Regions from separate parts of the Bacillus sp. SYZHCR11 genome, predicted to be linked through region 1. Evidence: predicted binding sites of a transcription regulator. Region 1 holds the regulator's gene; each other region holds the start of a gene.

Region 1 (11,030 bases):
ATGGGCTTTGATGATCTTGATGCGATTGCCGTAACGGAAGGACCCGGACTTGTCGGAGCCCTGTTAATCGGGGTCAATGCGGCAAAGGCGTTAAGCTTTGCCCATCAAATACCGTTAGTCGGCGTCCATCACATTGCGGGCCATATTTATGCAAACAGGCTGATAGGAGAGCTTCAGTTCCCGGCGCTTGCTTTGGTTGTGTCAGGCGGACATACGGAATTGGTTTATATGAAAGAGCACGGTTCATTCGAGGTTATCGGTGAAACGCTGGATGATGCCGCAGGCGAAGCTTACGACAAAGTGGCAAGAACGATGGGGCTTCCTTATCCGGGAGGGCCGCAGATTGATAAGCTGGCTGCTGCGGGAACGGATTCCATTCCGCTTCCGCGTGCGTGGCTGGAAGAAGGGTCTTACAATTTCAGCTTCAGCGGCCTGAAATCAGCCGTGATTAACACGCTTCATAACGCCTCGCAAAAAAATGAGGTGATTCCTCCGGAGGATCTTGCCGCAAGCTTTCAGCAGAGTGTCATTGATGTACTGACGGCAAAAACCTCTAAGGCCGCGAAAGAATACGGGGTTAAACAAGTGCTGCTTGCAGGGGGCGTAGCCGCTAACAAAGGGTTGAGAGCCGCACTGCAGCAGGAATTCAGCCATTCGGGAGATCCCGAGCTTATCATCCCGCCGCTTTCTTTATGCACGGACAATGCAGCGATGATTGCGGCTGCCGGAACCGTTGCTTTTGAAAAGGGGATCCGGGGCTCGTACGATATGAACGGACAGCCCGGTTTGGAATTAACATCCTTTGATCGTCTCACGTTGTAAAACGTGAGGCTTTTTTTACTTATTAACAGATAATTCTAACATATCCACAGGATTGTGAATATATTCAGAAATCCAGTCTGGGATAAGGGACTGAAAGTTGTTAGTAAAGTGGATAAAGTCAGAAAATTTTGTGGATAGTGTGTATAAAACGCTTACTTAAATGGCTGACAAGGAGGATAGCTGTGGATAAAAAAGCACCCCTTAAAGAGGTGCTTGACTTTTTCTATTCTTCTGAGGAGAGTTCCTCCCATTCTGCTAATAAGTTTTCGAGCTCTTGATTCAGGGCTTCATTCTCCGCGTGAATGGTCTGTACTTTTTCATGATCCTGATACACGTCAGGATCGCACAGCAGCTCCTCATTGGCACTGATTTTCTCTTCGGCGGATGAGACGGCCGCTTCGATTTCTTCAATGCGTCTCAGGCGCTGCCGTTCTTTCTTCTTCCATTCTTTTTCTTCCTCGTAAGTTCTTTTCGTATCCTGTTTGACCTTGCCGGCAGGCTGAGCCTGCTCCTTTTCCTGCCGCTTCATTTCTTCCAGTTCCAGCTGCTGTGCTTTTTTCTCGGTGTAATAGTCATAGTCTCCCAAATATTCTTCTGCATGATCAGGTGACAGCTCCAGCACTCTTGTGGCGATCCTGTTAATAAAGTAGCGGTCATGCGATACAAATAACAGTGTTCCCGGGTAGTCGATCAGGGCGTTTTCCAGCACCTCTTTACTGTCCAGGTCAAGGTGGTTTGTCGGCTCATCAAGGATGAGAAAGTTTGCTTTTTGAAGCATCAGCTTGGCAAGCGCGACTCTTGCTTTCTCCCCGCCGCTTAACGAACGGACCGGTTTCAGGACATCGTCTCCGCTGAACAGAAAGTTGCCGAGGCATGTTCTGATCTCTTTTTCCGGCATGTCCGGATATTCATCCCACAGCTCGTCCAGCACGCGTTTGGACGATGTCAGTTCAGCCTGCTCCTGATCGTAATAGCCGATTGTGACATTGGAACCGTACGTGATCGACCCGGATTCCGGACTGATCGTGTTCATAATCGTTTTCAGCAAGGTTGATTTGCCGATTCCGTTCGGTCCGACGAGGGCGGCGCTTTCGCCTCTTGTAATGCCGAAGGTCAGGTTTTTCAAGAGCGGCGGCTGGCCGTCATAGCTGATGGAAACATCCTGTACGCGCAGGACGTCGTTTCCGCTCTGTTTTGTAATGTCAAAACGGAAGGCGGCGGATTTCTCATCCCCGAGCGGCTTTGCCATGACGTCCATCCGTTCAAGCTGTTTTCGTCTGCTTTGGGCTCTTTTCGTTGTAGAAGCTCTGGCCAGATTGCGGTCGACAAAATCTTGAAGCTTGGCGATTTCGTCCTGCTGTTTTTCATACAGCTTCAGGTCTTTCTCATACTGCTCAGCTTTTTGTTCTAAATAGGCGCTGTAGTTGCCGAGGTATTTTTTGCTTTCTGTCCGTGAGACCTCGTACACTTGGCTGACGACTTTATCAAGAAAGTATCTGTCGTGGGAAACGATCAGGATTGCGCCTGAATATCCCTGTAAATAATGCTCAAGCCATGTAAGCGTATCGATGTCGAGATGGTTCGTCGGTTCATCCAGAATAAGCAGATCAGGCTGGGTCAGCAGCAGTTTTCCGAGCGCAAGCCTTGTTTTCTGACCGCCGCTCAGGCTTTGCACTTTCACGGAATCGTCAAATTTTCCGAAGCCGAGGCCGTGAAGGATAGATCGGACGTCCGCTTCATATTGATAGCCGCCTTTATCCTTGAAATCCTGCTGAAGCCTGTCATAGGTTTTCATCAGCGTCTCAAGCTCCGCCGGGGCGGCCGTGGCCATCTTTTCTTCAATAGAGCGCATCTCTTTTTCCATTGCTTTCAGGAAATCAAAAACGCTCAGCAGTTCTTCTTTTATGGTAAGCTGGGATTCCAAGCCTGTGTGCTGGGCAAGATATCCCATCGTTAATTCTTTCGGTTTAATTAATTCACCCTTTTCATATGAAAGGTGACCTGCGATAATTTTAAGGAGAGTTGATTTGCCGGCTCCGTTTCTGCCTACTATGGCGATGCGATCCCGAGATCTGACTTCAAGCTTTATATTGTTTAAAATAGGATCAGCGCCAAAAGATTTGGATAGCTGATTAATTTGTAAGATCATCATATTATTTCACCTCTGTTATAATAAGTTAAGTGTAGCTTATCAACCTGCTGTCAGCAAACAATACATCAGAATTGGAACATTATAGGATAAGACATCAGGGAGAAAATAGTGTATGATCAGAAGTAAGGAGAGTTTAAATATGAATGGATTTTCTCATTTTAATGAAGAAGGCCGTGCCCGCATGGTGGATATAAGCGATAAATCTTCAACAGTCCGTACTGCCGCTGCGATATCCAGCGTACACATGAAACATGACGTGTACAGCAGAATAAAAAACCGCGAGATCGGAAAAGGAGACGTGCTGGCTGTCGCACAGGTGGCAGGAATTATGGCCGCAAAGCAGACGTCAGCGATTATCCCGATGTGCCACCCGCTTTCTTTAAGCAGCGTCGACATTTCATTCGGCTGGGAGGAAAAGGATTCCGAAGCCGTTCTTCATATACAGGCAAGCGTAAAAACGAAAGGGAGTACAGGTGTGGAAATGGAAGCGCTAACTTCCGCTTCAGTCTGCGCTTTGACCGTGTATGACATGTGCAAGGCGCTGGATAAAGGAATGGTCATCGGCCCGACCTGCCTCATGGAAAAAACAGGAGGCAAAAACGGTGATTTTAAAAGAGATGCATCTGAGTATAAAGTGGAGGACCAATCATGAACAAGGATCAATCAAAAATTCCACAGGCGACGGCAAAACGGCTGCCGCTTTATTATCGCTTTTTAAAGAATTTACACGCGTCAGGAAAGCAGCGCGTTTCATCGGCTGAACTGAGCGATGCGGTAAAAGTCGATTCGGCCACGATCCGCCGGGATTTTTCCTATTTCGGGGCGCTCGGCAAAAAAGGATACGGCTATAATGTGGATTACCTGCTGTCATTTTTCAGAAAAACACTGGATCAGGATGAAACGACGAACGTCATTTTGATCGGTGTCGGGAATTTGGGGACGGCGTTTCTTCACTATAATTTCACAAAAAATAATAACACAAAAATATCTATGGCTTTTGATGTGAATCAGAGTAAAATAGGAACTGAGGTAGGCGGTGTGCCTGTCTTTGATCTTAATGATTTAGAGCTTCACATAAAGGATGAACCCGTGGCGATTCTTACCGTTCCGGCGGTTGCCGCCCAGTCAATCACCGACCGGCTCGTGTCGCTCGGAATCAAGGGAATCCTTAACTTTACGCCGGCCCGATTGAATGTGCCGGATCACATTCGAATTCATCATATAGATTTAGCAGTAGAGCTTCAATCATTGGTTTATTTCTTAAAGCATTATTCTGTTTTGGAAGAAATTGAATAGCGAAAGGAGGAGCTGCACATGATCGGTCCTGGAAGCCTGGCGGTTATCGGTGTGGTGGCGGTGATTATTTTCGGTCCGAAGAAGCTTCCCGAATTAGGAAAAGCGGCGGGGGACACGCTTCGTGAATTTAAGAACGCTACTAAGGGATTAGCCGGTGAAGAAGAGGAAAAAAAGAAAGAAGAACAGTAAGATAGGATGACGCGTATGAGAGTGAATCAAATGACGCTTGTGGAGCATATTGCCGAACTTCGGAAACGATTGCTGATTGTGGCGTTATCCTTTACGGTTTTCTTTATTGCCGGCTTTTTTCTGGCAAAACCTATCATTGTGTATCTTCAAAAAGCCGATGAAGTAAAAGAGCTCACCCTTAATGCTTTTAACCTGACGGATCCGCTGTTTATCTTTTTGCAGTTCGCGTTTATCATCGGCATCATTTTGACTTCGCCGATTATTCTCTATCAGATTTGGGCGTTTGTCAGTCCGGGTCTGTATGAGAAGGAGCGCAAAGTAACACTCAGCTATATTCCGATTTCGATCGTGCTGTTTGTCGGCGGTGTGTCGTTTTCTTATTATATTTTATTTCCGCTGGTCGTTGATTTTATGAAGCGGGTCTCGAATGACCTGGATGTCAACCAGGTGATCGGGATCACCGAATACTTTCATTTTCTGCTGCAGCTGACGATTCCGTTCGGGCTGCTGTTTCAGATGCCGGTGCTGATCATGTTTTTAACGAGACTCGGTGTTATCACGCCGATGTTTTTATCGAAGATCAGGAAGTACGCATATTTTGTGCTGCTCGTGATCGCCGCGATGATTGCGCCGCCTGAGCTGCTGTCTCACTTGATGATTACCATTCCGCTTTGCATTTTATACGAGATCAGTATCCTGATTTCAAAAGCGGCGTATCGGAAAAGGCAGACCGGCAGTGAATCTGACCAGGACGTATCAGCATAAAAAAAGCCATTTCTCAATGATGAGAAATGGCTTTTCTTTTATTATTTTTGATTTTTCTTCACTTTAAATGAGAAGGCGAACATTTTAAACGAGATGCTGATATTATAAGCGGCGAAAACCATCAGCAGTATGGAATAAAAAGACCACATGCTTCCCGGAGAGCTTGCGGCCAAATACGTAAAGATACAGCCGACTGCGAAATAAATCAAGCCCCAAGTCATTGGGTTCCTCATACAAACAATCCTCCAATAATTAATTGCATTTGCTCACTATGCTGTTCAATATATTTTTGGGCGGGGCCGAGCTGCATGACCACGACAATGGTATTCATCATGACATGGGCGAATATCGGCACAATAATCCGTTTCGTCTGCACATACAAGAACGCAAAGGTAAAGCCCATGGCCGTATACAGCAGCAGGTGCGTGAGGTCTTGATGCACAATGCCGAAAATGACGGAACTGATCAGTCCGGCGATAAAGAAATTCGTTTTTTCATATAATACACCGAAGATGATCTTCCGGAAAATGATTTCTTCAAGAATCGGCCCGACGATAGAAGAAACGATAATCATGAGCGGCATGGCTTTAATAATGTTAAGAATGGCTTTCGTGTTTTCGGAACCGCTGCCCACATGAAAGACATACTGCTCAATCATCCCGGCGATTCCCTGAGAAAATAAAGCGAGCCATATTCCCGCGACCGCCCAGAGAACGGACATGCCGGCGGATGCTTTCTTCCCGTTTCTTAATGTCTGTTTCGGCGCGGTTCTCAAAATCAAGAGAACGATAATCAGGCAGATAAAAAAGCTTACGACGGAATAAATCCCCTGAGCCATGGTGAGATTCGCATTCGTAGGGTGCCCGCCCGCATAGCCGAATTTGTACATTAAAGGAATGCCGATCAATGCGGAAAGCTGCATGATAACATATGTCAAAATGATATACCAATACTGTTTTCTCAAATGATATGTACTCCTTTATCCTATAAAATCAACTTATTTGTTCTTATTGTAACACAAGTGAACTTGACGTGAAAAAAGGAGAAAATCAGTGCGAGAGAGAATCATGTAAGCGTGAAAATTTTTTATTCTTATGACTTGAAATTGGAAGTGAGATTCTTTATTATAATAACTGTGTTAGCACTCTTTAGAGCTGAGTGCTAAAATTACATATTCATACTATTGAGGAGGTTATTACATTGTTAAAGCCATTAGGTGATCGCGTTGTCATTGAACTCGTAGAATCTGAAGAAAAAACTGCCAGCGGAATCGTATTACCGGATTCTGCAAAAGAAAAGCCGCAAGAAGGCAAAATCGTGGCAGCCGGTTCAGGTCGCGTGTTGGAAAGCGGAGAGCGCGTTGCTTTAGAAGTAAAAGAGGGCGACCGCATTATCTTCTCAAAATACGCCGGTACTGAAGTGAAATACGAAGGTACTGAATACTTAATCTTACGTGAAAGCGACATTTTAGCTGTAATCGGCTAAGCAAATAAATATTTTTAAAAATTCGAGGAGGTTTCGTTAACATGGCAAAAGATATTAAGTTTAGTGAAGAAGCACGCCGCGCTATGCTTCGCGGTGTCGATGCGCTTGCTGACGCTGTAAAAGTAACTTTAGGGCCAAAAGGACGCAACGTGGTTCTGGAGAAAAAATTCGGTTCTCCGTTAATTACAAATGACGGTGTGACAATCGCAAAAGAAATTGAACTTGAAGATGCGTTTGAAAACATGGGTGCGAAGCTTGTAGCTGAAGTAGCCAGCAAAACAAACGACGTTGCCGGTGACGGTACGACGACTGCGACTGTGCTTGCGCAGGCTATGATCCGCGAAGGCCTGAAAAACGTAACTGCGGGAGCTAATCCTGTCGGCGTGCGTAAAGGTATGGAACAAGCCGTAACCGTGGCAATCGAAAACTTAAAAGAAATTTCTAAGCCGATCGAAGGCAAAGAGTCTATCGCTCAGGTTGCTGCGATCTCTGCTGCTGATGAGGAAGTCGGAAGCCTTATCGCTGAAGCAATGGAGCGCGTAGGAAACGACGGCGTCATCACAATTGAAGAGTCTAAAGGCTTCACAACTGAGCTTGAAGTTGTGGAAGGTATGCAATTCGACCGCGGATATGCGTCTCCTTACATGGTGACTGACTCTGATAAGATGGAAGCGGTTCTTGACAATCCTTACATCTTAATCACAGACAAAAAAATCACAAACATTCAAGAAATCCTTCCTGTGCTTGAGCAAGTTGTACAGCAAGGCAAACCATTGCTTCTGATCGCTGAAGATGTTGAAGGTGAAGCTCTTGCTACACTCGTTGTCAACAAACTTCGCGGCACATTCAACGCTGTTGCCGTTAAAGCTCCTGGCTTCGGTGACCGCCGTAAAGCAATGCTTGAAGACATCTCTGTTCTTACAGGCGGAGAAGTAATCACAGAAGACTTAGGCCTTGACCTGAAATCTACTGAAATCGGACAATTGGGACGCGCTTCTAAAGTTGTGGTAACGAAAGAAAACACAACAATCGTAGAAGGCGCCGGCGACACTGAAAAAATCGCTGCTCGCGTCAACCAAATCCGCGCTCAAGTGGAAGAAACAACTTCTGAATTCGACAGAGAAAAATTACAAGAGCGTCTTGCGAAACTTGCCGGCGGCGTAGCTGTCATCAAAGTCGGCGCTGCGACTGAAACTGAGCTGAAAGAGCGTAAACTTCGCATCGAAGACGCCCTCAACTCAACTCGCGCAGCTGTTGAAGAAGGTATCGTATCCGGCGGTGGTACAGCGCTTGTCAACGTATACAACAAAGTCGCTGCAGTGGAAGCTGAAGGCGATGCGCAAACAGGTATCAACATCGTGCTTCGCGCGCTTGAAGAGCCGATCCGTCAAATCGCACACAATGCAGGACTTGAAGGATCTGTCATCGTTGAGCGCCTGAAAAATGAAAAAATCGGCGTAGGCTTCAACGCTGCAACCGGCGAATGGGTAAACATGATCGAAAAAGGTATCGTTGACCCGACAAAAGTTACACGTTCAGCCCTGCAAAACGCAGCTTCTGTAGCAGCAATGCTCTTAACAACTGAAGCCGTTGTCGCTGACAAACCGGAAGAAAACGCCGGCGGCGCAGGAATGCCTGACATGGGCGGCATGGGCGGAATGGGCGGAATGATGTAAAAAATTATGATCCCTGTTTGACATAAGGGTTTGCCAGATGTAACACCATATCGAAGTCTCTCACAAGTTCAATGAATTTGTGAGAGGCTTTTTTTAATTTCTATTATTCAACTCAAATTCCGAAAAAATATTCTAATTTATTCAAGTTAGCATCAAGGCATACGACTTTGTTACAAATCTTTTAAAAGAAATTTATGTTCATAGGCGATTTGCTGATTTTTATTCTTTGCATCTTTTGAAGTAAGAGCAGATATTCTTATTTTGTCATACGTTTGCCACCTTTAAATGAAAGTACTTTACTAACAAAAAATAAGGAGTGGAAACAATGGATGAAATGGTACGAAAAGTTCAACAATGGGTAAATCTTGTTTACTTAAACAAGCCAGGTTATGTAAAAATCGATGAAAATGGAAAAACAGGGTGGCCTGTGATTGAGGCTTTGATTACAGGATTACAAATTGAAGAAGGAATTACGTCAACTACTGGAACATTTGGACCTGCTACTATGGCAAAATGTCCTACATTATCAACTGAATCTAATTCCTCGAATGAAAAAACAAGAAATGAAATTATGATTCTTCAAGGTGCATTGTATTGCAAGGGATATAATCCAACTGGTTTTACAGGAACCTATGGTGATGGTACAAAGGCTGCTATAAAAAAATTTCAAACTGATGCAGGGTTGTCTAACCAAGATGGAATTGCAACTCCTATAATCTTTAAAGCGTTATTAAATATGGACGCTTTTGTAAATGTAGGAGATGCCAAAATTCGTAATATTCAACAAGAGTTGAATCGGAAATATTATAAGGTCACTGGCCTTAATCCATGTGACGGTAGATACTCCCGACAAACTAATGAGGCTTTAATTTATGCACTCCAGGTCGAAGAAGGAATAGCAGAACCAACTGGAACATTTGGACCTGCTACAAAATCAAAATGCCCGACAATCTCAATGGGTAGCACAAAAGCTAATTTAGTAAAGCTCTTACAATATGCTTTGTACTGTAATAATCGTGATCCAGGAAGATTTGATGGTATCTTCGATGAAAATATGAGAACAGCACTTATTAATTTTCAAAAGTTTTCAGCATTACCTGCCGATGGAGTAGCTGGAATGCAGACCTGGGCATCTCTTTTAGTAAGCAAAGGTGACGAAGATAGGAAAGGAACAGCTTGTGATTGTGCCACACCAATTAATGCTGCCAGAGCAGCAACTTTGAAAGCCAACGGGTATACAACGGTTGGGAGATACCTTACTGGATCGTATCAGATGACGTTGCCTGAATTAGAGACTATATTTGCTGCAGGGCTTAGCGTATTTCCAATTTACGAGAGAAACTCAATTCAAGCTTCTTATTTTACAGAAACTCAAGGGGTATTCGATGCCAGAGCAGCTGTTGGTGCGGCTAAGGGATTTGGTTTTAAAGAAAATACTATTATTTATTTTACTGTAGATTACGACGCTATTGACGGTGAGGTTACCAGTCGCATACTCCCTTATTTTAAAGCAATTAAAAGGACATTTGCCCAACTCAATAGTGGTTATCAAATTGGTATTTATGGCGCGAGAAATGTTTGTAGTCGCGTGGCCGCAGCCGGTTATTCGGTCAGCAGTTTTGTATGTGATATGTCTTCAGGATTTAGCGGTAACCGTGGCTATTCACTTCCCACCGATTGGGCATTTGACCAAATAAAGACAAGGAGTATAGGGGACGGACCTGGGAAAATAGAGATTGATAATAATATCTCATCAGGCAAGAATAAAGGCGTTAATTCTATAGTTTATAATAAAGAAAATAGTAATAATTTTGTTTCCGCAACAAATAATAAGTTCTTCGAACAATTAAAAGTTTTATATAATACAGCAGTAGATTATGTTACTGAAAAGGAAGGAAATAAACCTAATCCGGTTGGCAATATTACTCAACAGGCAAATGAATTAGTTGCCCAGTATCTAAGAAAAGATGAATATGATGGTTTATTGTGGATTTTAACAGCGGATTTTATTGACACAGATTTTGTTAAAATAGCTGATAACGTATTGAAGGGACAAGAAAAGAGAATCCTGATAGATCCATTTTCTAAACTGACACTAGATGTCGCACATATGATGGCCACTTTTAATGCAATAATTCATAGTTCTGTAGGAATGATACAAGATCTTGCAGGATGGGCAGGTGATTTAATTACAGTAGGGGGAGACACTGTTCGTTATAATGCTAATTATAAAACAACTTATGATGCTGCAATAGATTTAATAGGAGGTCAAATTGGTACATTTGGAATTCAAGATTTATTAGGAGATGTAGACGCTGTTAACCTTGCTATGAATACAAGAACAGGGATTAACTCACAACCAGTTTACAAGGTATTTGAAGAATACTATACTACCGGCTATAGTAGAAGATACTCTCAATTTTTCAAAAACAGATTTAATAATTCATTTGAAGCAGTTACTAAGGATGCAGAGTACTATTTAAACACCAACAATCCTGTATGTTTGGAATTTAAACATCATTTTAATGTTAAGAATTATACCCAAGAGGATGGTCAAGTAATTGCACAAGCATTTGCAGATTGCCTTAAACAAAAAATAAAATTTGAATAATTAATTCTTCCCAAAAGTAAATCGCTGTTTTGAT
Region 2 (11,030 bases), on a different contig from region 1:
TCGGCCTTGTGTTTATCTGCATAGGCGTCCTGATCAATTGGGGCCCTTATTAACATTTTTGTCAATGATATTTCGGTTTATCATTATGAATCGGCAAGATATAATGGGAGTTGTAAGCCATTCTTAATAGTACGGGAGGAAGTCATGAATCAGCGTCGGAACAGACTTTCAAACGTGAATGGAAAGAGTGAGAGTGTGAAAGAGAAAGAACGAATGATTTGGTCAGAAGTCGGAATGCTTGTGGGCACACTGTCTTTGCTTGACATCATCGTACGCGGACTTGTTCTGAACTGTCCGTTTAGGGAATGGGCCGGAAGCTTGGCGGTTTTCTTCATTATAATTGTTTATTATTGCATCAGGGCGGGAGCGTCGGGAATGCTCATGCCGAGAATAGACACCAAAGAAGAACTGAAAAAGCGGGTGAAGCAGCAGCGGATAGATTCAATAGCAGTCACTTTTGCGGTGGCGGCGCTTACGATGTACGACAGGGGGTTTCCCCATACATTCTTTGCTTGGCTGAAAATGATCTTTCTTTTTATCGTCTGCGGAGGCATTCTGTTTCTGCTTCGGTATGTCATTGTGAAGCTGTCTTACAGAAGAGCGATAAAAGAAATAAAAAAGAAATCATCTTGACAGGTGGTTTCTTTTTTTGTTTGAAAGCGGGAAGTCTTTTTAATTGATAGGAATATAGATTTGAATTCACTCTGCCGCGTTGCTTTGATAGAGAGAGTGTGATAAGTTGAAATGTAAGCGTTAACAGAATTCTCCAGTCTTCACAACAGTTGAAAGGAGCTGAAGAAAGAGTAAGAGGAATTTTTGACTCCGCAGTCAGTCTTCAAAAATGAAATAAGGAGTGTCAAAAATGTTTGAAAAACGATTCAAAACCTCTTTACTGCCGTTATTCGCCGGATTTTTATTGCTGTTTCATTTGGTTTTGTCAGGCCCGGCGGCTGCAAACGCTGAAACTGCAAACAAATCGAATGAGGTGGCCGCGTCATCGGTCAAAAACGGGACCATCCTTCATGCCTGGAATTGGTCGTTCAATACGTTAACACAAAATATGAAAGAGATTCGTGATGCGGGCTATGCAGCCATTCAGACGTCTCCGATTAACCAAGTAAAGGAAGGGAACCAAGGAGATAAAAGCATGAGGAACTGGTACTGGCTGTATCAGCCGACATCGTACCAAATCGGCAACCGTTACTTAGGCACTGAACAAGAATTTAAGGACATGTGTGCAGCCGCGGAAAAATATGGCGTAAAAGTCATTGTTGATGCGGTTATCAATCATACCACCAGCGATTACGCCGCGATTTCTGACGAGATTAAGCGTATTCCAAACTGGACCCATGGAAACACACAAATTAAAAATTGGTCGGACAGGTGGGACGTCACTCAAAATTCATTGCTTGGGCTGTATGATTGGAATACACAGAATACTGAGGTACAAACCTATCTGAAACATTTCTTGGAAAGAGCATTGAATGACGGAGCGGACGGGTTCCGCTATGATGCCGCCAAGCATATAGAGCTTCCGGATGATGGGAATTACGGCAGCCGATTTTGGCCGAATATCACAAATACATCGGCGGAGTTCCAATACGGAGAAATCCTGCAAGACAGCGCGTCCAGAGATACTGCTTATGCGAATTATATGAATGTGACGGCTTCTAACTATGGGCATTCCATCAGATCCGCTTTAAAGAACCGTAATCTGAGTGTGTCGAATATCTCCCATTATGCATCTGACGTGTCTGCGGACAAGTTGGTCACATGGGTGGAATCACATGATACGTATGCCAATGATGAGGAAGAGTCCACATGGATGAGTGATGACGATATTCGTTTAGGCTGGGCAGTGATTGGTTCCCGCTCAGGAAGCACGCCTCTTTTCTTTTCCAGACCTGAGGGCGGAGGAAATGGTGTAAGATTTCCTGGAAAAAGTCAAATAGGAGATCGCGGGAGCGCCTTATTTAAAGATCAGACGATCACTGCGGTCAATCAATTTCACAATGTAATGGCCGGGCAGCCTGAGGAACTCTCGAATCCGAATGGGAACAATCAAATATTGATGAATCAGCGCGGCTCAAAAGGCGTTGTGCTGGCTAATGCGGGATCGTCTTCTGTCACCGTCAATACTTCAACGAAATTGCCTGACGGCAGGTATGATAATAGGGCCGGCGCCGGTTCATTTCAAGTAGCGAACGGCAAACTGACAGGTACGATCAATGCCAGATCCGCGGCTGTTCTTTATTCTGATGATATTGGAAATGCGCCTCAGGTCTTTCTTGAGAATTACCAAACGGGGGCAGTCCATTCTTTCAATGATCAGCTGACGGTCACCCTGCGTGCAAATGCGAAAACAACAAAAGCCGTTTACCAAATCAATAATGGGCAGCAGACAGCATTTAAGGATGGAGACCGATTAACGATCGGGAAAGGAGATCCAATCGGCACGACATACAACATCAAGTTAACCGGAACGAACGGCGAGGGTGCAGCGAGAACCCAAGAATACACGTTTGTCAAAAAAGACCCGGCCCAAACCAACATCATTGGCTATCAAAATCCGGATCATTGGGGCCAGGTAAATGCTTATATTTACAAACATGATGGAGGCGGGGCCATAGAATTAACCGGATCGTGGCCGGGGAAAGCAATGACTAAGAATGCAAATGGAATTTACACGCTGACGCTGCCTGCGAATGCGGATACGGCCAATGCCAAAGTGATTTTTAACAATGGCAGCGCCCAAGTGCCCGGGCAGAACCAGCCCGGATTTGATTATGTGCAGAATGGTTTGTATAACAACTCCGGTTTAAACGGTTATCTTCCGCATTAATGGATAGGGCTATCATCACATCAGCGTGCCGGCAAACCCTCGCTTCTGGGAAAAGGACAGCACGTCTTCAATCACGCTGAAAAGATACAACATCCTAAAACGGTTCCGTTTTAGGATGTTGTCAACAATCTGGAAACCATCATCGATATTTTTTGTCCAAAAATCAAACTTTTCTCTTGCAAAAGTTTGTGAAGTGTTGCACAATATAAATGTGAAATACTTCACAAGTTAAAAACAGACACCACGAAACACTGGAGGATGAGCATACATGATGAACGAACGAGTGAACAAAGTAGCATTAATCGGAGCAGGTTTTGTTGGAAGCAGTTATGCATTTGCGTTAATTAACCAAGGGATCACAGATGAGCTTGTGATCATTGATGTAAATAGAGAAAAAGCCATGGGCGATGTCATGGATTTAAATCACGGAAAGGCATTTGCACCTCATCCGGTGAAAACGTCTTACGGAACATATGAAGATTGCAAGGATGCCGATATCGTATGCATCTGTGCCGGAGCCAATCAAAAACCGGGCGAAACGAGACTTGAGCTGGTCGAAAAAAATCTCGCCATTTTCAAAAGCATTGTCGGTGAAGTAATGGCAAGCGGATTTGACGGCATCTTCCTCGTTGCCACAAACCCGGTCGACATTCTCACTTATGCGACATGGACATTCAGCGGTCTGCCGAAAGAACGCGTCATCGGCAGCGGCACGACACTGGATTCTGCGCGATTCCGTTATATGCTGAGTGAATATTTCGGAGCCGCTCCGCAAAACGTACACGCCCACATTATCGGCGAGCACGGCGATACCGAGCTTCCTGTATGGAGTCACGCCAATATCGGCGGAGTGCCGGTGCAGCAGTTGCTGGAGAAAAATGCAGCTTACAAACAGGACGAGCTGGATCAGATCGTGGACGATGTGAAAAACGCCGCCTATCATATTATTGAGAAAAAAGGCGCGACATATTACGGAGTGGCGATGAGCCTCGCCCGCATCACAAAAGCGATTTTGCGTAATGAAAACAGTATTTTAACCGTCAGCACATATCTGGACGGGCAATACGGTGTAAACGACGTCTTTATCGGCATTCCGGCTGTCGTCAATCGGAACGGCATCGCCGGTGTGACGGAACTTGAGCTGAATGAAACAGAACAGCGTCAATTCAACCATAGCGCAAACGTGCTGAAAGACATTCTCGCTCCGCATTTCGCGGAGTAAACAAAAAAGCAGTACATGACAAACGCCATGTACTGCTTTTTTTAATTCGCTTTTTTCGCCATTTCCTGAGAGGTTTTTACTCTCGCTTTTCCCATAAACAAAATGGTAACGGCCGCAATGACGATCGGCGCCAGCGCAAGCGTGAATACATATGTGATGCTTTGCGACATGGCGTCAATAATGCGATCCAGAATGTGCGGCGGAATATGGGCGCGCGTGCCGGCCTGGAAAATCTCCTGCGGATTTCCGATGTTCTGCATCGCGCCGCCCGCTCCTTTCATGCCGCTGAATGAATCTGTGAGCTTGTTGGTAAACACATTCGTCTGGATGGTCCCGAAAATCGTCACACCGAGCGTCATACCGAATGATCTCAAAAACGAGTTTGTTGAGTTGGCGCTTCCGCGGTAACGCGGCTCCAGATCGTTCATGGACGCAGCCGGCAGCAGTGAGAAGTTGAAGCCGACGCCGAATCCTGAGATCAGCATGAATACCGTCAGCATCGTACGCGCCGTATCCGGAGTCATATTGGAAAGCAGCAGCATTCCGATAAAGAAAGCGACCACGGAAATCAGCATCAAATTACGGAACCGCACTTTCGTCTGGAAAATTCCGCCGATCATACTTCCGATAACAGAACCGATCATCATCGGTGTCAAAATAAAGCCCGCGCTCGTCGCGGTGCTGCCGTACACAGCCTGAACGAAAATCGGGATAAATACCGCTAAAATCACAAATGTGGCTCCGTAAAGGAACGCCAGAATCTGTGCCGTGGCAAATAAACGGTTTTTAAACATCCAAAATGAGATAATCGGTTCTTCCGCTTTTCTTTCCACGATAAAAAAGGCGATAAAGAACACGGCGAACACAGCGAACAGACCGATGATCTGAACGGAGTTCCAATCATACGTTTTTCCGCCGAGCTCAAGAGCGAACATCAGACCGACAATGGAAACCACCAGCGTAATCGCGCCGGCCCAGTCGATTTTCTGCTTCTTGTGTTCAAGGGATTCTTTATAATAACGAAGAATGAAAAACAATGATAAAATACCGATCGGCACGTTGATATAAAACACCCAGTGCCAGCTGATGGAGTCGGTAATGAGCGCGCCTAAAAGCGGCCCGAGAACGCTGGAAAGGCCGAAAACGGCACCGAACATGCCCGACATTTTTCCGCGTTTTTCCGGCGGAAATAAATCAAAAATGATCGTGAAGGCGATCGGCATCAGCGCACCTCCGCCGATTCCCTGAATGACGCGGTAAATAATGAGCTGATCCATTGTTTGAGCGATTCCGCATAATGCAGATCCGATTAAGAAAAGAATAAGACCGAATAAAAAGAAACGCTTGCGTCCGTACATATCGGACAGTTTTCCGTAAATCGGCATACCGGCCATAACGGCTACCATGTATGATGCCGTCACCCACGCGAACTTATCGAAACTTCCGAGGTCCGCCACGATATTTCCCATCGCAGTGGCAACGATTGTATTATCCATAGCCGACATTAAAATGCCCAGCAAAAGACCGATGACGACAAACTTCGTCGAGGCGTCCTTCGCGGCTGTTTGTTCCATGCTTTTTCCTCCCATACTTACTTTTGATCATTAAATTTGCTATGATCATATTAGATTTGCCGAAAATTATCTTGATCGTCAAGATAAATTGATTTTATAGGGAGGCCTGTCAGTTGTCAACAAGAAATACCAGAAGCGAGACGGAGGAAACCGCCATACAGTTATTCCGGAAGATGGCCACAAGGACGATCCTGTTTCATCAGGCGGCCGCTCAATCTCTCGGTCTGTTTCCGACCGATTTGAAATCAGCTGATATCTTAAATGAAGCAGGCCCGATGACCGCAGGCGAGCTCGGGAAAAAAACCGGCCTCAGCACAGGTTCGGTAACGGCGCTCATTGACCGGCTCGAAAAAGCGGGATATGTCATGAGGAAAAAAGACCCCGAAGACAAACGGCGGGTGATCATCGTGCCGCTGACAGCCGGAAAAGCAAATGTGAAGCAATTGTTCAGCTCCTTATCCCAGTCCACGATCAGCCTTTGCCGGCAATATAAAGAAGAAGAACTGCGGCTGATATTCGATTTTTTAGGAAAAGCGACGGACATGATGGAAGACGAGCTTGAGAAATTAAAATAATGTATCATAGCACGGTCCATTCATGAATAACTTGTACAAGTTGCATGAATGAGGGGGAAGCCAATGAACATCTTTTTAAGCTACATCGTTCTCGGGCTGTCATTGTCAGCACCTGTCGGACCGGTCAATGCGGCGCAAATTGACAAAGGCATCAAAAACGGCTTTTGGCATGCATGGATTTTCGGTCTCGGCGCCATGGCCGCGGACGGGCTGTATATGATTCTGATCTATTTCGGGCTGTCTCAATTTTTGACCGCTCCTTTTGTAAAAACGTTTTTGTGGCTCTTCGGTTTTTTCGTGCTGACCTACACGGGAGTCGAAACGTTAAAAAATATAAGGGAAGCCATGAATGTCAGAAGCGGAAAAGGAAAACCGGCTTTTTACAAAACTTTCGGCGCGGGGTTTTTTATTTCTCTTTCCAATCCGCTGAGCATTTTATTCTGGCTCGGCATATACGGGAGCATTCTCGCCAAAACCGCTGAATCCTTCGATGCAAATCAGCTTTTGATTTACAGCTCCGGCATTCTTCTCGGCATTTTGATCTGGGATTTCTGCATGGCGGTCGCCGCGAGCACTTTCAGAAATCTCCTTCATAAAAAAGCGCTCCGCTGGCTGACGGGAGCGGCGGGTGTGTCTTTGATCGTTTTCGGGTTTTATTTCGGATGGCAGGGGATTCAAATGCTCATCTCATAAATAGAAGAGTCACCCATCGCCTATCTCCGTCATAACGTATCATGACGATACTGGAGGTGGGCCGATGGCAAGCGGGCTGTACACAAAAAGTTGCCTTGAGGAAAAGTTATTGGATTTGCCAAATTGGCAGAGAGTCGCTTTTGAACTTCTATCAGAAAAAGTAGGCGATAAAGCGGACGCGTTTCCGTGCATTCCGGGACGTCAGGGATTTTTGACAGATCAGCTCCGGATATCCTTTGCGGGTGATCCCCGCGAAGAGGGAACCCCGGAGGAAGTGGGGATGCTGCTGTCCGAGTACGGAAAGATCTCAAGGAATACCGGAAAATACGCGTCGCTGCTTGTGATTTTTGATACGCCTGAGGATTTAGCTGAGCATTATTCCGTTGAGGCGTATGAAGAGCTGTTCTGGTCTTTTTTAAACCGGCTGAGCGGCTGCGACCCGAAAGACTGGCCGGAAGACATACCGGAAGACCCTGAACATTATAAATGGGAGTTCTGCTTTGACGGCGAGCCGTATTTTATTCTGTGCGCGACGCCTGCGCATGAAGCGAGACAAAGCAGAAGCTTCCCGTTTTTTATGCTCGCGTTTCAGCCGAGATGGGTTTTCGAAGGATTAAATGATTCAACCGCGTTCGGACGAAACATGAGCCGGCTGATCAGAAAACGTTTAGAGGCGTATGATGAAGCCCCTCTTCATCCCCGATTGGGGTGGTACGGAGGAAAAGACAATTTAGAATGGAAGCAATATTTCCTCCGTGATGATGAGACGCAAGTGTCAAAGTGTCCCTTTTCTTATTTGAAGAGACTGTTTAAACCGACGAAATAAGCTATGATCCGGCAGGGCTGTGTCCCTGCTTTTTTTGTACGATCCATGTCACGATCGCAATGACGGCGAGAAAACAAAGGCTGACCAGAAAACCGGGCCGGCTCGATTTCTCAAACAGCGTCCCGGAGACGGCCGCGACAATCAGCACAAGAGCGATAACAATCTGTACGGTTCCCATCTTTGTCGTTTCAAGAAGTTTCTTGCCCGAGAACAAAATGAACAGCCACGTATAAAGAAGCATGAGGCCCGCCGCGGTTGTCATGTGTTCATATATGTTTTTCGGCAGCACCAATGACAGGATGATGGAGACGATGAGTCCGGCAAACGTCAATCCGAGCGCGGGCCAGCAGATTTTTTTGTTTTCCTTTAATCTGAAGCATTTCGGCGCATCTCCGTCATCTGCCATCGTACAAAGCAATGTCGTCACGGCAAACAGCGAGGCGACGAGCGTGGAAAATCCCGCAATAATAAAAATCCCGTTAAAAATATCAAGAATGATATCTAAATGAAAACCCTTCAGCGATGTAATAAACGGGCTGTCCTGTTCGGTGAATTTGCCCAGCGGCACTAACAGCAGCGCCAGGCCGAGAGAAATGACGTAAATCACCGCAAGAACGGCAAGCATCAGCCGGCCTGATTTTGAGGCTTCCTCCGGTTTTTTCAAGTGGACGGTCATCAGCCCCAAGACTTCAATTCCTCCGAAGGCGTAAAACGCATAAATCAATCCCGTCCATAACCCCATCGCTCCGTGCGGGAACAAATCCTTTGATTCGTTCGGCACCTGCACATCCGGTTTATGAGAAAATATACCGCACAGCGCCAATATGGCGATGACGATAAACATAACAATCGCCGCCGTCTTGACAACAGCGAGCACATTTTCCGTTTTTTGAAAAACGGACAGCCCCGTAAATATAATCAAAAGACCGAGCACCGCATAGATGGAGGCGAAAATCCACAGCGGCACATTCGGAAACCAATGCTTCGTAAACAGCGAGATCGCTGTCAGCTGGCTTCCCGTGATCAGCATCTCGGACGACCAGTACACCCATCCGTTGCTGAAACCGGCCCAAGTGCCGAAAGCCTTTCTCGCATAAGCGCAAAAAGACCCCTTTTCGGGCTGTTTAGCCGAAAGCTTCGCGAGCTGCTCAAAGACAAAATAGGTGCCAAGCCCGGCAATAAGAAATGAGATCAGCGCGGAATATCCGCTTTTGACAATAGCGATGCTGGACCCGAGAAAAAAGCCCGTCCCGATTGTGCAGCCGACGCCGATTAAGGAGAGCTGCCACCAAGCGAGATTTCCTTTAGGCTGGTCCTGTGATTTACTCATGAAGTTCAACCCCTTTATCAAAGCTTAGATTGCGGCCGTCAGAAGGGGAATATACATCCAATAAATTGCTTTACATGAAACAAACGGCCGGAGTTCATAATAGAAGAAAAAAAGGAGCAGTCTGATGACACAGCAATTTATCGTACCGCCGAAAAAAGGGCTAGGCCTGAGGGTTCACAAAGGGCAGATTATAAAAGTAGTCGATGTGGAAGGGCAGCAGGTGGCTGATTTTACGGCGTATCATGCCAAGGACTTTTATGAACATCTTGATCAGGGCGCGACGATCGATGCCAACCAGTCCATTCATGTAAAAACGGGTGATCATATTTATTCGAATTTATACAAGCCGATGCTGACGCTGATTGAGGATACAGTCGGCAAGCATGACCTGCTGCTTCCCGCCTGCCGTCCGGATATGAACAGGCTTTTATACGGAAAGCATAAAGACGAGCTCCAGGATACGTGCTATGACAATATGAGCGGGGCGCTTGAACCGTTCGGGGTGCCGCGGCCGCATATGCATTACCCATTTGCCATCTTTATGAACACGGTGCTCGATGAGAAGGGGAACTTATCAGTCGAAACCCCTCTTTCTGACGCGGGTGATTATGTACGGCTCCGTGCGGAAATGGATCTCGTCGTCGCGTTTTCATCCTGTCCGATTGAAAAAGGAAAATGCAACGGAGACAGCATCACGGCGCTGCGGGTGGAAATCAGCTGATCCCGGTGTATTTGGTTCACTTAAAAACTGCACCTGTGCTATATTTAACAAAGAGTCGTACATAGTGGCATGATTCATTTTCAGTATGAACGGGAAATGAATCATAAAGAAACAATGCAGGAGGAGTGATTGGGATGAGCATCCAGAAACAAATTATGAATGATCTCCATGTAAAACCCTCAATTGATCCGAAACAAGAAATTGAGGACAGAGTGAACTTTCTGAAACAATATTTGAAAAAAACAGGTGCCAAAGGCTTTGTGCTCGGCATCAGCGGGGGGCAGGATTCCACGCTTGCGGGACGCCTCGCCCAATTGGCGGCTGAAAGCATCAGAGAAGAAGGCGGAAACGCGGAATTTATCGCCGTCCGTCTTCCGCACGGCACACAGCAAGATGAGGATGACGCCCAATTGGCGCTCAAATTCATTAAACCTGATAAATCATGGACATTTGATATTAAGTCCGCTGTCAGCGCGTTCGCTGATCAGTATAAAAAAGACACGGGCGATCAGCTGTCTGACTTTAACAAAGGAAATGTAAAAGCCAGAATGAGAATGATCGCTCAATATGCCATCGGCGGACAAGAGGGGCTGCTTGTCATCGGAACCGACCATGCGGCCGAGGCGGTGACCGGTTTCTTCACGAAATATGGTGACGGCGGAGCTGATCTGCTGCCGCTGACCGGATTAACGAAACGCCAGGGCAGACGTTTATTAGAAGAACTCGGCGCGCCGGAACGCCTGTATTTGAAATTACCGACGGCCGATCTGCTTGATGAAAAACCGCAGCAGACGGATGAGACCGAACTCGGCATCACATACAATGACATTGATGATTATTTAGAAGGCAAGGATGTTTCTTCCGAAGTGATTGAGGCGCTGGAAAAACGCTACCTCAGTACGGAGCACAAGCGCCAGGTGCCGGCATCGATGTTTGATGATTGGTGGAAATAGAATGAAAAAACCTCCCTTTTGAAAGGGAGGTTTTTGTTTATCGTTTTTATTTATCTACACTTTCATAAATTCCTACCCAATACCCTTTGCTGCTGTCATAGTATTTGCTTTTGAAAATCCACTTTGTTCCATCTAAAACGAAAGAAGCAGCGAAGTTGCCGTTAGGGCTTTGAACGAGTTTGATGGCATTAATGCCGGCATCTGCTTTCGTTGAGATTGGGCTATTTTCCACGGATGCGGATGCTGTTGGTGATGCGGCAAAGGCAGGAGCGGCAGACATCAGTAAGGCAAGAG
Region 3 (11,030 bases), on a different contig from region 1:
ATTCATGGCGGGGATAGGACAGGAAACTTCTTGAATCCGTCAGCATCCCGATAAAACGGCTGAACAGACCTGCGTTTGATAACGCTTTCATTTGTTGAAGCATTCCATCTTTCGTGTCATTAAACCACCAGGCTGTGCCGAATTGAATTTTCCCCGGTGTTTTCCCATCCTGAAAGCTGTTGATCATGCTGGCGATAATATAGTTGTCATTCGGATTCAGAGAATACAAAATCGTTTTAGGCAATTGCCGCTTTTTTTCGGCGGAATCTAACAGCCGGGCAAGCGGTTTTGCGATACATTCATCATTAATCGAGTCATATCCCGTATCAGGACCGAGGCTGCTGAACTTATTTGTATTGGTATTTCTTAACGCGTTAATATGGAACTGCATCGCCCAGTCCAGTTCGGCGTAAAGACCGCAAAGATATTGCAGCGTCCGTGTTTTGAATTTCTTTTCATCTTCAAAAGACACATGCTCTCCGCTTAATCCGGCGGCAAAAATCCGGGCCGCTTCCTCTTCGGTCGTCTCGGCATAAACCATTTGATCTAATGCGTGATCCGACACTCTTCCCCCGGCATTGTGAAAAAAGCGGACGCGGGATTCCAACGCATCCAAATACGATTGGTAGGTGGTGACAGCCATTCCGGAAGCGCTCTCCAGCGACCGGACCCAATCGGCAAAACCCGGGCTGCTGATGTCCAGACCTTTGTCAGGCCGAAATCCGGGCAGCACTTGAACCGGAAAATCACTTTCTTTCAACAGTTCATGGTATGTCAGCGCATCGGCAGGATCATCGGTTGTGCAAATGACTTTGACATTTGATTTCAGAATGAGATCCCTTACGCCAAACCCGTCTCCCTGCAGGAGCTCATTCGTATTTTTCCAAATTGCCGCGGCCGTTTTTTCATTCAATACGTCATAAATGCCGAACCAGCGCTGCAGCTCTAAATGCGTCCAGCTGTACAGCGGATTGCCTATCGCCATCGGCACCGTTTTTGCCCAGGCGAAAAACTTCTCTTCATCTGAAGCGTTTCCGGTAATGCAGCGCTCTTCAATGCCGTTGGCCCTCATGATCCGCCACTTGTAGTGATCACCGTAAAGCCATGCCTCCGTAATGGTTGCGAAGGTTTTATTTTCATAGATTTCCTTTGGGCTTAAGTGACAGTGATAATCAATGATCGGCATGTTTTCAGCGTATTCCCGGTACAGCTTTACGGCCGTTTTACTATCCAGTAAAAAGTCATCACCCATAAAAGCTTTCACACTCTCATCCTCCCTCTTAAAAAATGTTAACGTTAACAAAATGGTTCTTTTTTATTTTAGCTTCCTCTTTCTCACATATCAATCATTTTTATTTTATTTTTCAGAAAATTGTATCTGTTAACATTTTCATGTAAAAAAGACATTGCCGAGAAAAGTCCGGCAATGTCTTCTGTATGATCTTAAGGATTAGTAAGCGAGGCTGAATAATCCTTTGATATGTGTTAAATAACGTACGTTACTTGCTTCTTTCATTAAAGATGCCGGAAGGCCTTTCAGCGGAGTAGAGTTCGCTCCGATGATGGCAACCGCGTCTTTACGTCCGAGGCTTGCAAGCGTACCAGAGTTTACAGGCTTGAATGTTTCAAGCGTTTTTCCTTCTAAGTAAGCGAACAGGTTGTAACCGACAAGTTCACCCATCTGCCAAGCGATTTGCGCTGTCGGCGGGTACGGACGGCCGTCCGGCGCAAAGTATACAGCGCTGTCTCCGACAACGAATACATCTTCGTGAGAAGTAGATTGTAAGAAATCGTTAACCGTCGCACGGCCGCGGTTCACTTCAAGGCCGGATTCGCCGACTAACGGGTTGCCTTGTACGCCGCCTGTCCATACAAATGTGTTGGCAACGACTTTTGAACCGTCTTTCAGATCAATAACGTTTCCTTCAACATTTGTAACAGGAAGACCTGTTAAGAACTCAACGCCGCGTTTTTCAAGGCTTTTTGTCGCGCGTTCGATAAGGTCATCAGGAAGAACAGGAAGAATTTTCGGACCTGCTTCGACTAATTTCAGTTTGATTTCTTTCGGATCTACGCCGTATTTTTTCGTAAGGTTCGGCATGATGTCAGCAAGCTCACCGACAAGCTCGACGCCTGTTAAGCCGCCGCCGCCGATAAGGATTGTTGCATCAGCTTCGTTTTTCGTTTTAGAGTATTCACGCACACGGTCTTCCACGTGTTTGTATACTTTGTTTGCATCAGCAGCAGATTTCAGCACCATGCTGTTTTCTTCAAGTCCAGGAATGCCGAAATAAGCCGTAACAGAACCAAGTCCGACAACAAGCGCGTCATAAGTCAGCTTAGAACCGTCAGAAAGGGCAACTTCTTTCTTATCAACTGAGAAAGAATTGACTTCTGCGATTTTAATGTCAACGTCTTTTCCTTTCAGAAGTTTTTCCAGCGGCATAGCAACAGCCTGTTCAGACACGTTGCCGGCTGCAAGGCGGTGCAGCTCCGTAATGATTTGGTGAGTCGGGTATTTGTTCACAACGGTTACGCGTGCTTCATCTTTACTGTAATGTTTGCGAACGGTTAAAGCAGAAAGAACTCCGCCGTAACCAGCGCCTAAAATGACAATATGTTTTGACATCGTATATCCTCCGTCCTTTATATCAATTTGAATCTGAGATTATTTTTGTTTTTCGTTCATGATTTCAAGATAGCTGTTAGCAAAACGGAACAGCTTTTGAGCTTGAGGATCTTTCAGCATGCGCAGCAGGCCGAAAAGTCCGATCGTTTCATTGCTTGCATCCGCGCGGTCTTTTGCTTCGATCGCAGTAGCCGCAACTTCTTTCGCTGTTTCTTTCACCGGCTCAAGAATTTCTGTAAGCGCACCCACTGTATCGCTCTTCAATACTTCGTCTGTCGCTACAGACTGTGCAAAATCATAAGACTTCGTTAAAATATTTACTAACTCAGTCAGTTTTGGAAGCTGATCCACTAAAACAGTCAGTGATTCTTGAACTTCAGGTTTTAGCAGCTGATCAATAAGATCGCGTTGGCCTTGGCTGACAGATGCATTTGTTTGATCGATTGTTTCTGGCATATCCGATTCTCCTTTACTATAAGCAGTATGCTGATTTTTTTTGGAAAGGGTAGCCTTTCCCCCTTCATGCAGAAAAGCATGAAAAAGCAAGATTGTGAATTCATGCACAATCATTTACAAAAATAAATGTTTACTACCCAGTTTTTCACTTTGCCATATCCAGTATTATTTTTATATCAACAAAAACAATTGAATAAGTCAAAATTTCTTTTTCCTCTCTGAAAATAGCAAACATAAAAAACCCCAATTTGATTTACTCTTATATAATAACACTTTTTGAACAAAATTTGAACGTGAATTGTTTCGTTTATGAAATTATTTATATGGCGGGGGTGTAATAACGTTTCTTTTAGGCTATTTTTTTACAGACCGTCCGCTTTTCCCCTGTCATTTTTCCCACAGTTTTAAAAGCGGGCCCGTTTTTCCCGTAAAGGGGTCACATTCCGGGAGCGGGACACGGCTGATTTCTTCTGAAGTTCTATCATTTTTCTCCGTTTTTGTATCGTACTGCCGGCCGCCCGGATAAGCTCCGATCACGGTAAAATCAGAACTGCCCGACAGTTTTTTATGTCCGGTGCCGGCCGGAATGACCGCTGCGTCTCCCGTTTGAAGAACGGCGTCCGCCCCTTGTTCCCCGCCGAACCTCAAAACCGCGGTTCCTTTTACCGCGACAAGAACTTCGTGCGTGGTGCTGTGAAAATGATGATACGGAAATACTCCGCCCGTCCAGCTGTTAGACCAATCGTGCCGGCGGAGGACGGACTCTGCTTTCTGTACCGTTTTAAATACCGCTTTATAAATAACAAGCGGAAGATTCGGGTTATTCGGAATGCGGCCGTCATCTTCGAAATAAAGCACTTGAATATCCTCTTTCTGCATTGTGTTCACCTCCGTATATGTCTGTTTCCCATTCATCATTTATTAAAACGCTATTTTCTCATATTCCATTGCGAAGCCTGCCGGTGAATAGTATAGTATAAAAAAATATGTGTCAAAATGAGGGATTTAATGAAAGCCATCGTAATCGGAATATTGGCATCTCTGTTTTTTGCAGTCACATTTATTTTAAACAGGGCGATGGAGCTTTCCGGCGGAAGCTGGATGTGGAGCTCTTCCCTGCGTTTTCTTTTTATGGTTCCGTTTTTATTTTTGATCGTTTATGTGAAAGGAAAATGGGCGCCGCTCTGGCATGAAATCCGGAAAAAACCGTTTTTTTGGCTGAAGTGGAGTTTTACCGGGTTCGTGCTTTTTTATGCCCCGATTACGTTTGCGGCGGCATATGGGCCGGGCTGGCTGATCGCCGGCACGTGGCAGATTACAATTGTCGCGGGTGTGCTTCTGTCGCCGTTTTTCTGCGAAACAAAAAATTCACCGGCGGGCCCGGTTTCCGTCAGACAAAAGATACCGCTGATTTCGCTGGTTACTTCCGTCATCATCCTGATCGGAGCCGGGCTGATTCAGCTTCAGCATGCGGGTTCTCTGTCCGGCCGCACGATACTATTCAGCGTGGTGCCGGTCGTCATCGCGGCGTTTGCCTATCCGCTCGGCAACCGCAAAATGCTGGAACAATACGGCGGAAAACTCGATACGTTTCAGCGGGTGCTCGGCATGACGCTCGCAAGCCTTCCGTTTTGGCTTTTGATCGCCGCTTTCGGCTGGTATAGAGACGGGCTTCCCTCAATGGGACAGACATTCCAATCCTTTATCGTCGCACTCAGCTCGGGCGTTATCGCAACAGTATTATTTTTCCGCGCCACCGATATGGTGAGGAATGAGCCGCAGAAGCTCGCTGCTGTTGAAGCGACGCAGTCCGGAGAGGTTCTTTTTGCACTGATCGGCGAAATCGTCTTTTTATCCGCGGCGTTTCCGTCACTTCTTTCATTTGCCGGACTGTTCATTATTATTGCGGGAATGGTCATGCATACATTCGCTTCCCGGCAGACAGACCAGAAAACGGCGGAGCAAACGTCAGCCAATCTCACCGGTTCCTGATTTTTTACGAAAGGTGTCATCCTATATGAAAGAAGAAATTCCGGCAATATCTTTTCTGTCAGCCGGCAAACGCTTTGAACAAAACAATACGTCCTTTGATGTCCTAAGCCGTGTAACCGGACATATCCAAAAAGGTTCTATCACGGCGTTGATAGGGCCTTCCGGCGCGGGAAAAAGCACATTGCTGTCACTTTGCAATCTGATGAATACACCTGATGAAGGGGAAGTGCTTGTATTCGGAAAAGAAATAAGGCGCTGGGATATCAGGGAGCTCAGAAAAACCGCGGGCCTTGCATTTCAATCAGCTCCCGTCACGGAGGGCACGGTGCGGGACAACCTTCTGCTCCCAGAAAAACTCCACGGGGCGCAGCACTATACCCCTGAAGAGCTCGCAGATTTTACAGACCTTCCGCGCGGGCTTCTGGATCGGAATGCGAAAGAATTATCCGGAGGTCAGCGGCAGAAACTCTCATTAGCGCGAACTCTCGCCGGACTGCCGTCCATCCTGCTGCTGGATGAAATCACCTCGGCGCTCGACCCCTCATCCGTTCTCACCATTGAGAAACTGATTACGAAACTCCATCGGCAAAAACAGCTGACAATCCTGTGGATCACCCATAACCTTGAACAAGCGGAACGATTATCCGATACGGTATGGTTTATGGCTGAGGGACGGCTTTTAGAGACCGCGGAAACGAAAACGTTCTATAAGGAACCGAAACACGAAAAAGCCCGGGCGCTTTTACAAGGGAGCGGGTGCTGATATGAATGATCTTTCACTGTTACTAACAAGTATATTTGTCATTATCGCTTTATTCCTGTCTAAATCTTTTAAAGCCGGCGTCGAAAAGGATATGATCGTCGCAACCGTCAGGGCCGTCATTCAGCTTCTCATCATAGGCTATGTGCTGTCGCTGATTTTTCGCGGTGATCACCCGATATTTATCATATTAATGGTGCTTCTCATGCTCACGGCCGCTTCGCACAATGTCGCCAAACGGAAAAAAATGCGGATCGCCTCATTTTGGCGCGTTTTTCTGACACTGGCAATCGCGGAAACCGTGACGCAGGGACTTTTACTGACCCTTCACATCATTCCGTTCACTTCAAGATATGTCATTCCGATAAGCGGCATGGTCATCGGAAACTCCATGGTGCTCTCAAGTCTGTTTTTAAGCCGGCTCAGTTCGGAAGCAGACCTGCGGAAAGAAGAAATCCAGCTGATTCTCTCTCTCGGAGGAACGCCTAAGCAGGCCGTCCGGCAGATATTGACGTCCAGTATGAAACTCAGTATGATCCCGACGCTAGAAAGCCAGAAAACATTGGGTCTCGTTCAGCTTCCCGGCATGATGACGGGGCAGATTTTAGCGGGGGCTGATCCGATACAGGCGGTGCGCTTTCAGCTGCTGATCGTTTTTACAACGATGGCCTCCGCTCTTCTTACATGCATCATACTCAGCGCCTTGACATATCCTTCCCTTTTCACGGAACACTGGCAATTAAAAAAATTCAGCAGGGAAGCGTAAGCTTTTTTCCCTGCTGAATGGTGGTTTATGACAAGGTCAGAGATTCATAGTAACGGGATAATTCAATTATCATCGCTCCCATCCGCTCAATGTCCGGAGCAAGGACCCTCTTTACCCCTTCATCCCGGATCGCTTCAGCCGTCACTTTGCCGACTGCGGCGGCAAGCACATGTTTTTCGAATGCCTGCTGCAATTCTTTTGCGGATCCTTTTTCTTTTGCATAATCAAAGAGAGAGCGCACTTGAATGGCTGTCGTAAAACATACGGCATCGACCTCTCCGTTTAACAGCTCTCCCATCAGTTTATCGACCGTCTCCCTTTCAGGCGGAATATGCTGATACGGCAGAACAGGGAATACCTCCGCTCCGTTTTTCTCAAGGAACTCCGTTAAAACCGGCGCTTTTTCGCCATGAAGCTGTATCATAACTTTTTTATCTTTAAAGTCAAATCGTTCCAAGGAGCGGATCAGCCCTCTTGTTGTACCGTCTTCATCTGAGGCATGCGGCGTGATGCCGAGCTTTTTTAAGGCCGCATATGTTTTATAGCCTCTGCAGCCGATTTTCGCTTCATGAACGGCCGCTAAAAATTCTTCTTTCAGACCGATTTTTTCCGATACCGACAATAACGTTTCCGTACCGATGCCTGTGGTGAATATCACCCAGTCGGCTTTTTGCTCGGCAAATGTTCTTACGTCGGGTTCCATTTGATCCTCCGCCAGGTATACGGTTCCTTGGAGGGAACGGATGACCGCCGTTCCGCCCTGCTTTTCTATTAATTTTGTGATCTCTTCTGTTTTCCGCGAACCGCCGATGGCAATCCGTTTCCCGTTCAATCCTTTTCCCATCGTTGTTTTCTTCTTCCCTTCAGATGCCGGGCGCCCTATGGCAGGCCGTCATTTATTTCTATTATTGTTACGCAATCAGCCGGGAAAATCAAGCTATGCTCCCGTTGAATCCCCCGTGCAGTTGCTGTATCATTAACCGGACAGAACGATTTGATTCGCGGAGGGACTTTCAATCATGGAAACAAAAAAAGAGTTCGAGACAAAAGGATACGATACTTCGGTCATTTATGAGTTCAATGAATATCCTGATGTTCACAGCGGCCGATGTGACAATTGCGACTACACGCTGTTTAAAAGCTCAGTGAAGGGCGGAAAATTTTTGAGGGAATGCCGGAGATGCGGCATGAAGAAAAACATATAACAAAACAGGCAGCCGTCCGGTGCTGCCTGTTTTTCTAATCAATTTTCGACGGACGCCGTTTTCAAAAATTCTTTAATGGCGCAAACAGCCTGTTTAGGGCCGCCGGTTTCTTTTATTTTCTGCTGCATGCTTTTCACGCGGCTGAGAATGTTTTTATCGCCGTATACGTTCTGAACGTCTTTTTGCAGACGGGCCACAGTGACTTCTTTCGGCGGCAGATGCACGCCAAGCCCCAATTCATCCACACGCTTTGCGGTGACCTCTTGTTCGTGCATTTGCGGAACGACAACGAGCGGAACACCCGCATTCATCGCCTCCATTGTACTGTTCATCCCGCCGTGAGATACGAACAGCTTTGCTTTCTCCAGCACATCAAGCTGCGGAACGTGCTGGCGGATGATAAAGTGATCGGGCACATCCGAAAAACTTTCCGGATCAATTGTTGTGCCGACTGACATAATAACCCGCCAGCCCGAGTCCCGAAACGCGTCAATACACATCCGGTAAAATTCAGGCCAGGCGTTAAACGCCGTTCCCAGTGAGATGAGCATAAGCGGACGGTCATCGGCTGCATCAATTTCCAGACTTCCCGTATTTGTGCGTTCCCCAAGAGACGGACCCGCAAAACAGAATCGTTCATCAAAGGTTTCCTGTTTCGGCTGAAAGGCCCTTGGCATAAAGACGATATTCAATTTTTCAGGCATGAAAAATTCTTCCATTGTCATCCGTTTCACTTGTTCATTTTCAATTTTCTCCTGATATTCTTCTATCGCCTGTTTGGCCGCTTCCATCGTTTCTTCGTCTCTTCCTAATTGAAAATACTCATTCATTGCATAACTCGGGCAGAACTTTACGGCCGGGATGCCGCCATTATCCGCAAACAATTTTCCGGCAAGCGCTAAAAAATCAAACAGGACGATGTCAGGAAGGTTGTCTTTGTACAGCTCTTCCAGCTGCGGAAGCACTTCAACCGCTTCTTCCAGAAACATCACAAACGCGTCACTTTTGTTTACCCGTTCTTTTATCGTCTTCGGGTCCGCCTTTATGCTTGTGCGGTATAAAACGGGAATGGCACCCGTTTTGGCAACGGAAGCTTCAAATTCCTCAGTCGTAGCGAATGTCACTTTATATCCGCGATTGACAAGTTCCTCGGCTACAGGCAGCGTGGGATTGACATGACCGTGAGCGGCCACATTAATAATGGCGATGTGTGTTTTTCTCATCTTTTTTCTTCTCCCTCATTTTCGTTTATCTCGGCTTCTAAAGACTCCAGCCCGTACATGACACTGTTTCGGATCGGCTCAATCCGGACGGGCTCAAGGTGTGAAAAGGCTTTTACAATTCCTTTCAGTGCGGCTTCCGCTTCAAGTCTGGCAAGCGGAGCGCCTAAGCAGAAGTGTACGCCGAATCCGAAGGAAAGGTGCGGATTCGATTGGCGATGGATATCAAATACGCCCGCCTTCTCAAATTTGTTTTCATCACGGTTGGCAGATGCAACGTAGCAGAGAACGATCTCTCCGCTTTTCAAGCGGCGCCCGCGCAGTTCAGTGTCGTGCCGGACCGTCCTTCTGACAAACGGAGCGGGAGCGCGAAAACGCAGCGTTTCTTCCACCGTTTGCGCGATGAGGGAAGGGTCCTGTCTCAGCTCTTCATAAAGGCCGGGCGTCTCTAATATGCTGTAAACCGCATTTGAAATGAGATTAGTCGTTGTTTCATTTCCCGCCACTAAAAGCAGGTTGCAAAACGGGATCAGATCTTCTGGCGTGAGCTTCTCCCCCTCTTCTTCCTCTTTTATCAAAATAGAAATAATGTCTTGGCCGGGCTGTTTTCGTTTGCTTTCTATTATTCCCGCAAAAAACGCCGCCAGCTCCGCCTCACATTGGTCACGTTCCTGCTGATTTTTCTCCGCCGCTTCAGGACTCGCATCTTTCGGCATGCTGACGAGAATGTCCGACCATTTTTTAAACTGATCCATACGCTCGGACGGAACGCCTAATAATTCTGAAATCACCATGACCGGCAAAGGGTAAGAGAGATCTTTAACGATATCAATCCGCCCTTTGTTCTTTGCCTGTTTCAGGAGATGATCGGTAATGTCTTTAATTCTCGGCTCCCATTCCTTCAAGACACGGGGAGTGAAAGCGCGATTGACGGCAGATCTGATTTGGGTATGTTTCGGCGGGTCCATATTCAGCATGGACTTTGCAATCGAGCTTTTCACATCAGTCATGCGGCTTGAGAACGTCTCTTTATCACTGATGACTTTTTTGACATCATCGTATAAAAACACACTCCAAACCTTCGTTTCTTCATCAAAGTATATAGGGCTTTCACGTCTCATTTTTTCATACCAAGGAAAAGGGTTGTATACGTCCAGGCCGTTTTTTCCTTTCATCAGGGTTCTTTGGATGGCTTGTCTCGTGCTCCTCAGCTTACTCATGTTACATCACTCCTGATTGTTTCATATTTGAATAGTTGACGTACCTTGAATTTTATCCTAGCACATATTTTCAATTTTTTTCTATTCATAACCTTAACTATTAACATAACACAACAAAAGTCATGAATCCGGAGGTGAAATTTCTCCCAAGAAAACAGCAGAAGCGCACAAAAAACCCGAGCCTTCAGCCAGGCTCGGGAGAAATGTTCACTCATTCGTCTGCGGTTTCTGGTGCTGCTTTTGGTCTTCAGGAGGCTGCGTATTTCTTTCCATATCGTCCGTATCAGCGCCCATGCCTTTCAGAAAAGAAAACAGCAGAGTGACGGCCTTGTTGATTTCCGGGTCTTTTAAAGCGCGGACGATATCAAAATACCCTGTCTTCCTGCCGCTGTCTTTTTCTTCGACGGCCTTTGTGACGCCCGCATTGATTTTAACGATAAACGGCTCAAGCTGTTTTACATCGAGCATGCCGAGAACGCCGCTTAACAGCAGGAGATTTTTCAGCATATTGGCCGTTTCCGGCGTATTCGCCTTCTTCACGAGGATATCCATCACTTTGTCTCCTTGGCCGAAGAGCCCGCGCAGAAGCGCCAAAACGCCGCGCTCGTTCATGTGCTGAAGAATGTGCAGAGATTCCAAAATCGCGTCTTTATTTCGTAAAAGAGCCGTCTCGATCTCTTCTAAGTCCTTTTTTCGTTTGTCTTCTTCTGTGACGGTCTGTTTTCGGATGCCGCTGATTGCTTTAGCCATTCTGCTGTTTCCCCCTTTTTACGGCGTCTCCC

Evidence for each region. Region 1 encodes Rex, which represses fermentation and respiration genes when NADH is low (regulators of the CRP and FNR family bind a similar motif). Its sites were predicted from a motif close to TTGTGAAATATTTCACAA; they were not measured.
Region 2: the regulator Rex is predicted to act here: its motif matches at 3,052-3,069, upstream of AC2CGA_RS16160 (L-lactate dehydrogenase).
Region 3: the regulator Rex is predicted to act here: its motif matches at 3,178-3,195, upstream of AC2CGA_RS04865 (DUF1641 domain-containing protein).

The regions. Positions count from the first base shown of each region.
Region 1 covers NZ_JBXUND010000005.1:3,072-14,101, forward strand. Annotated here, with positions in the region: gene tsaD (tRNA (adenosine(37)-N6)-threonylcarbamoyltransferase complex transferase subunit TsaD) at 1-822, shown strand, start outside; gene AC2CGA_RS16790 (ABC-F family ATP-binding cassette domain-containing protein) at 1,046-2,974, opposite strand; gene moaC (cyclic pyranopterin monophosphate synthase MoaC) at 3,114-3,626, shown strand; gene AC2CGA_RS16800 (redox-sensing transcriptional repressor Rex) at 3,623-4,270, shown strand; gene AC2CGA_RS16805 (twin-arginine translocase TatA/TatE family subunit) at 4,289-4,459, shown strand; gene tatC (twin-arginine translocase subunit TatC) at 4,466-5,224, shown strand; gene AC2CGA_RS16815 (YdiK family protein) at 5,266-5,457, opposite strand; gene AC2CGA_RS16820 (CPBP family intramembrane glutamic endopeptidase) at 5,454-6,188, opposite strand; gene groES (co-chaperone GroES) at 6,425-6,709, shown strand; gene groL (chaperonin GroEL) at 6,751-8,385, shown strand; gene AC2CGA_RS16835 (glycoside hydrolase domain-containing protein) at 8,711-10,996, shown strand.
Region 2 covers NZ_JBXUND010000004.1:276,362-287,391, reverse strand. Annotated here, with positions in the region: gene AC2CGA_RS16175 (YfcC family protein) at 1-53, shown strand, start outside; gene AC2CGA_RS16170 (DUF6773 family protein) at 145-633, shown strand; gene amyE (alpha-amylase) at 863-2,842, shown strand; gene AC2CGA_RS16160 (L-lactate dehydrogenase) at 3,111-4,064, shown strand; gene AC2CGA_RS16155 (MDR family MFS transporter) at 4,106-5,638, opposite strand; gene AC2CGA_RS16150 (MarR family transcriptional regulator) at 5,752-6,213, shown strand; gene AC2CGA_RS16145 (LysE family translocator) at 6,277-6,906, shown strand; gene AC2CGA_RS16140 (YqcI/YcgG family protein) at 6,971-7,732, shown strand; gene AC2CGA_RS16135 (amino acid permease) at 7,734-9,062, opposite strand; gene AC2CGA_RS16130 (DUF1989 domain-containing protein) at 9,187-9,783, shown strand; gene nadE (ammonia-dependent NAD(+) synthetase) at 9,918-10,736, shown strand; gene AC2CGA_RS16120 (antimicrobial peptide LCI) at 10,783-11,030, opposite strand, start outside.
Region 3 covers NZ_JBXUND010000001.1:1,094,187-1,105,216, forward strand. Annotated here, with positions in the region: gene uxaC (glucuronate isomerase) at 1-1,264, opposite strand, end outside; gene AC2CGA_RS04860 (NAD(P)/FAD-dependent oxidoreductase) at 1,451-2,629, opposite strand; gene AC2CGA_RS04865 (DUF1641 domain-containing protein) at 2,669-3,085, opposite strand; gene AC2CGA_RS04870 (cupin domain-containing protein) at 3,473-3,964, opposite strand; gene AC2CGA_RS04875 (DMT family transporter) at 4,094-5,077, shown strand; gene AC2CGA_RS04880 (ABC transporter ATP-binding protein) at 5,103-5,840, shown strand; gene AC2CGA_RS04885 (ABC transporter permease) at 5,842-6,603, shown strand; gene AC2CGA_RS04890 (uroporphyrinogen-III synthase) at 6,629-7,447, opposite strand; gene AC2CGA_RS04895 (DUF8096 family protein) at 7,623-7,808, shown strand; gene AC2CGA_RS04900 (macrolide family glycosyltransferase) at 7,847-9,031, opposite strand; gene AC2CGA_RS04905 (cytochrome P450) at 9,028-10,248, opposite strand; gene AC2CGA_RS04910 (helical membrane plugin domain-containing protein) at 10,456-10,998, opposite strand; gene fdhF (formate dehydrogenase subunit alpha) at 10,991-11,030, opposite strand, start outside.